2 regions of the Ramlibacter sp. AN1015 genome follow, and region 2 is predicted to be linked to the other one. Evidence: predicted binding sites of a transcription regulator. Region 2 holds the regulator's gene; the other holds the start of a gene.

Region 1 (2,454 bases), on a different contig from region 2:
CCTCGACTTCCTCGGCGATGATCAGCAGCGGACGGCCGGCCTTGGCCACCTGCTCCAGCGTGGGCAGCAGGTCGCGGATGTTGCTGATCTTCTTGTCGAACAGCAGCACGAAGGGGTTCTCGAGAACCGCCGACTGCTTTTCGGGGTTGTTGATGAAGTAGGGCGACAGGTAGCCGCGGTCGAACTGCATGCCTTCGACGACGTCCAGCTCGTTGCTCAGGCTCTTGCCGTCTTCGACGGTGATGACGCCTTCCTTGCCGACCTTGTCCATGGCATCGGCAATGATCTTGCCGATGGATTCGTCGCTGTTGGCCGAGATGGAGCCGACCTGCGCGATTTCCTTGGAGGTGGTGGTGGGCTTGGACGCGGCCTTGAGCTGGTTCACCAGCACTTCGACCGCCTTGTCGATGCCGCGCTTGAGGTCCATGGGGTTCATGCCGGCGGCGACGTACTTCATGCCTTCGCGCACGATGGACTGGGCCAGCACGGTGGCGGTGGTGGTGCCGTCACCCGCGTTGTCGCTGGTCTTGGAAGCGACTTCCTTGACCATCTGGGCGCCCATGTTCTGGAGCTTGTCTTCCAGCTCGATTTCCTTGGCCACGGACACGCCGTCCTTGGTCACGGTGGGGGCGCCGAAGGAGCGCTCGAGCACCACGTTGCGGCCCTTGGGGCCCAGGGTGACGCCGACGGCGTCGGCCAGGATGTTCACGCCTTCGACCATGCGGGCGCGGGCGTCACCGCCAAAAATCACGTCTTTTGCTGCCATGTTGATGACTCCGGAAATTCAGTTGATCGGGGGCTGGATTACTTCATTTCGACGACCGCGAACAGGTCGTCTTCCTTCATGACCAGCAGTTCGTCGCCTTCGACCTTGACGGTCTGGCCGCTGTACTTGCCGAACAGCACGCGGTCGCCGACCTTCACGTTCAGGGCCATCACCTCGCCCTTGTCGTTCTTGCGGCCCGGGCCGATGGCCACGACTTCACCCTGGTCAGGCTTCTCGGCTGCGGTCTCGGGGATCACGATGCCCGAAGCGGTCTTGGTTTCGTTCTCGAGGCGCTTGACGATCACGCGATCGTGCAGGGGACGAAGTTTCATTGGAGCTCCTTGTCTTCAAGTACAGGGGAAAGACACCGAAAAGCGCCATGCCTGGCGCTTTTCTGTAAACCCTGAGGCGGTGTTAGCACTCGGCCTCAGCGAGTGCTAATGATAGGGGCATTTGCCGGCGTTTCAAGTCCCCGACCGCGCGCCAGGCGCGTGGCGGCTCGGTCGCGGAGGCGCCGTCGCCGCCTCCGCTGCACCCCGAGTTCCGGCAGATGGCGCGGCCGCGTCAGGCAAGCCGGCGCTCGTCCATGGGTTCTCAGGAGGTGGGGCAACAGGGTCTTCGTGCCCCGCACTGGCGGGGCCAGGAACGCCCGATGCGCTCGGGCAGTGACGACCAGGCCCGGACCAGCCCCGATACGGAGGCGCGGAGCTTATCGCAGTGCAGGCGGCGATGAGCTCATCCACACGCGGTTTCTTTCTTGCGTCGCGTCTTGGCGAAGCGAGCCCGCCGCACCCGGAAAGCGGCCGTCCGGCCCCGCGCCGACGCGGCCGGAGCGGGCCGGCCGGGTCGGCCTATAGTCGCCGCATGCCGTCTGCCCCATCCGCTTCCGGCCTGCGCAGGCGCCCGCGCTGGATGCGCCACGGCGTCGTGCTGCGCTGGCGTGCCGCCCGACTCGACCCGGCGGTGCGCGGGTTGCTGTGGGCGGTGCTGGCAGGACTGATGTTCACCAGTCTGAACGCCACGATGCGGGGGCTGGCGCAGCAGATCGAGCCGTTTCAGGCCCAGTTCCTGCGCTACCTGATGGGAGTGGTGGTGATGGCCCCGCTGGTGCTGCGCTCGCGGTTGGCGTCCTTGCGGCCGCACAGCGTGCGCGGCCAGTTCACCCGCGGCCTGGTGCACACCACCGGGCTGAGCCTGTGGTTCCTGTCCATCCCGCACATCACCCTCGCCGACATCACCGCCATCGGCTTTACCGGGCCGATCTTCATCATGCTCGGCGCTGCCCTGTTCCTGGGCGAGCCGATGCGGGCGGCGCGCTGGGCGGCGGCGCTGGTCGGGCTGCTCGGCGTGCTGCTGGTCGTCGGCCCGCAGCTCACCGGGCAGGGCGGCATCTGGCTGCTGGTGCTGCTGTCCTCGTCCCCGCTCTTTGCGGCCTCGTTCCTCATCACCAAGGCGCAGACGCGCTACGAGCGGCCCACGGTGATCGTGGCCTGGCAGTCGATCACCGTGGCCGTGCTCAGCCTGCCGATGGCCCTGCTGGAGTGGCGCTGGCCGAGCCTCGGGCAGTGGCTGCTGTTCGCTTTCGGCGGCGTGCTCGGCAGCACGGGCCACTACTGCCTGGCGCGCGCTTTCGCGGCCACGGACATCTCGGCGACGCAGTCGGTGAAGTTTCTGGAACTGGTGTGGGC
Region 2 (2,454 bases):
CGATGGGCCGGTTCGACAACGTGTGCGGCGCGATCGGCACGAGCACCCAGCCGGGATTGGACGGGTGCAGCAGCGGCCCGCCCGCAGAGAGCGCGTAGGCGGTGGAGCCGGTGGGTGAGGCCACGATCAAGCCGTCGGAGCGCTGGTTCGCGACGAAGTGGCCATCGACCTCGACGCGCAGCTCGACCATGCCCGAGGTGGCGCCGCGGTTCACGACCACGTCGTTCATGGCCAGCGCCTCGTAGACGCACTCGCCCTCGCGGATCACGCGCGCGTGCATCAGGCGGCGGCAGTCTTCTTCGTGTTCGCCGCGCAACATGGGCGGCAGGACCGCACGCCAGTCGTCCAGCGGAATGTCGGTGATGAAGCCGAGGCGGCCCTGGTTGATGCCGATCAGCGGGATGTTGTAGGCGGCCAGCTGGCGGCCGATGCCCAGCATGGTGCCGTCGCCACCCACCACCAGGCACAGGTCACAGGCGCGGCCGATCGCGGGCACATCCAGGCTGGGGTGGTCGTGCACCCCGGCATGCGCTGCCGTCTCACGCTCGATGGCGACTTCACAGCCTTGCGCCACCAGGAACTGGGCAATATCCTCGAGCGCGGCGCGCGGAGTTCCACTGCCACCACCCGCCACGGACGCGGGGTATTTGCCGATCAGTGCGACGTGGCGGAATAAAGAACTCATTCACAAAGATTACATCATTAAAATTCGGCAGGAACCCGCTGAAGATGCTCGATGACCGTGCCAAGTTGTTGTTGAAAGCCCTGGTCGAGCGCTATATCGCCGAGGGTCAACCCGTGGGCTCGCGCACCCTGTCGCGCGCCTCGGGTCTGGAGCTGTCGCCGGCCACCATCCGCAACGTGATGTCCGACCTGGAGGAGCTGGGGCTGATCGCCAGCCCGCACACCTCCGCCGGTCGGGTGCCCACCGCCCGCGGCTACCGGCTCTTCGTGGACACCATGCTCACCGTCCAGCGCGACCAGCTGCCCGCCGCCAGCCTCGCACCCGACCAGCCGCAGCGGGTGATCACCAACGCGGCCAACCTGCTGTCCAACCTGTCGCACTTCGTGGGCGTCGTCATGGCGCCGCGCCGCACCTCGGTCTTCCGGCACATCGAGTTTCTGCGGCTCTCCGAGCGGCGCTACCTGGTCATCATCGTCTCGCCCGACGGTGACGTGCAGAACCGGGTGGTCTTCACCGAGGTCGATTACAACCAGCAGCAGCTGGTCGAGGCCGCCAACTTCCTCAACGCCCACTACGCCGGCCTTGCCATCGAGCAGGTGCGCGAGCGACTCAAGGGCGAGGTCGATACCCTGCGCGGCGAAATCGCGAAACTGATGCAGACCGCGGTAGACGCCAGTTCCGAAGCCATGAGCCAGGCCCAGGACGAGGTGGTCATCTCCGGCGAGCGCAACCTGCTGTCCGTGAGCGACTTCTCCAGCGACATGAGCCAGCTGCGCCGCGCGTTCGACCTGTTCGAGCAGAAGACGCAGCTCATGCGCCTGCTGGACATCTCCAGCCAGGCCGAGGGCGTGCGCATCTTCATCGGCGGCGAAAGCCAGGTCGTGCCGTTCGAAGAGCTGTCCATCGTCAGCGCACCGTACGAGGTCGATGGCCAGGTGGTCGGCACGCTGGGCGTCATCGGCCCCACCCGCATGCCCTATGACCGCATGATCCACATCGTCGATATCACGTCGAAGCTGGTGAGCAACGCGCTGAGCCACAACAAGCAGTAGCGAGAGAGCTCCCGGGTCGCGGTCCGTCGCGCTCGACGGCGCTGCCTACAATCCGGCTCCAGGGGGCGTTAGCTCAGTTGGTCAGAGCAGGGGACTCATAATCCCTTGGTCGCAGGTTCAAGTCCTGCACGCCCTACCAAGAACATGCTCTGAGACTCGGAGACTCCGGGACTTCGCTCTGGCATCGGCTTGCGCTAACCTGCGATCCACTGGCGACGAAGAGAAGGAAAAGCCGTGGCCGCCTCGTCTACTTTTTTCGCCACAAACGGTGAAGGCTACGAGCTCAACATGGGCCGATGGAGCAGGCGGCTGGCAGGCCCGTTCCTCGACTTCTCGGATGTGGTGCATGCCGAACGCATCCTCGACGTGGGCTGTGGCACCGGCCATCTGTGCGGAGCCGTGTGGGCGTCCCGCGCCGACGCCGAGGTCCACGGTATCGACATCTCGCCCGCCTACGTGGCGTACGCGAGACGCCAATACCCGGCGCCAGCCATCAGGTTCGCCGTGGGTGACGCATGTCGCCTCGACTATTCGGATGCTTTCTTCGACTGCGTGCTTTCGATGCTGGTGCTCCATTTCGTTCCAGATCCGCAGGCTGCGATTGCGGAGATGGTGCGTGTCGCGAGGCCCGGAGCGACGGTTGCCGCCACCGTGTGGGACGTGCGAGGCGGCTTCGTTGCCAACCGCCTCTTCTGGGATACGGCGGCGGTGCTCGAT

The links. Region 2 encodes HrcA, which represses chaperone genes, less so after heat shock. Its sites were predicted from a motif close to TTAGCACTCNNNNNNNNNGAGTGCTAA; they were not measured.
Region 1: a site for HrcA is predicted at 1,181-1,207, ahead of groES (co-chaperone GroES). Genes of this name have one in related genera too.

What each region holds. Positions count from the first base shown of each region.
Region 1 is NZ_JBBJUM010000001.1:473,569-476,022, reverse strand. Features, by position in the region: gene groL (chaperonin GroEL) at 1-766, opposite strand, end outside; gene groES (co-chaperone GroES) at 805-1,098, opposite strand; gene WG922_RS02320 (DMT family transporter) at 1,631-2,454, shown strand, end outside.
Region 2 is NZ_JBBJUM010000008.1:226,524-228,977, forward strand. Features, by position in the region: gene WG922_RS14710 (NAD kinase) at 1-685, opposite strand, end outside; gene hrcA (heat-inducible transcriptional repressor HrcA) at 730-1,737, shown strand; tRNA gene WG922_RS14720 (tRNA-Ile) at 1,800-1,876, shown strand; gene WG922_RS14725 (class I SAM-dependent methyltransferase) at 1,972-2,454, shown strand, end outside.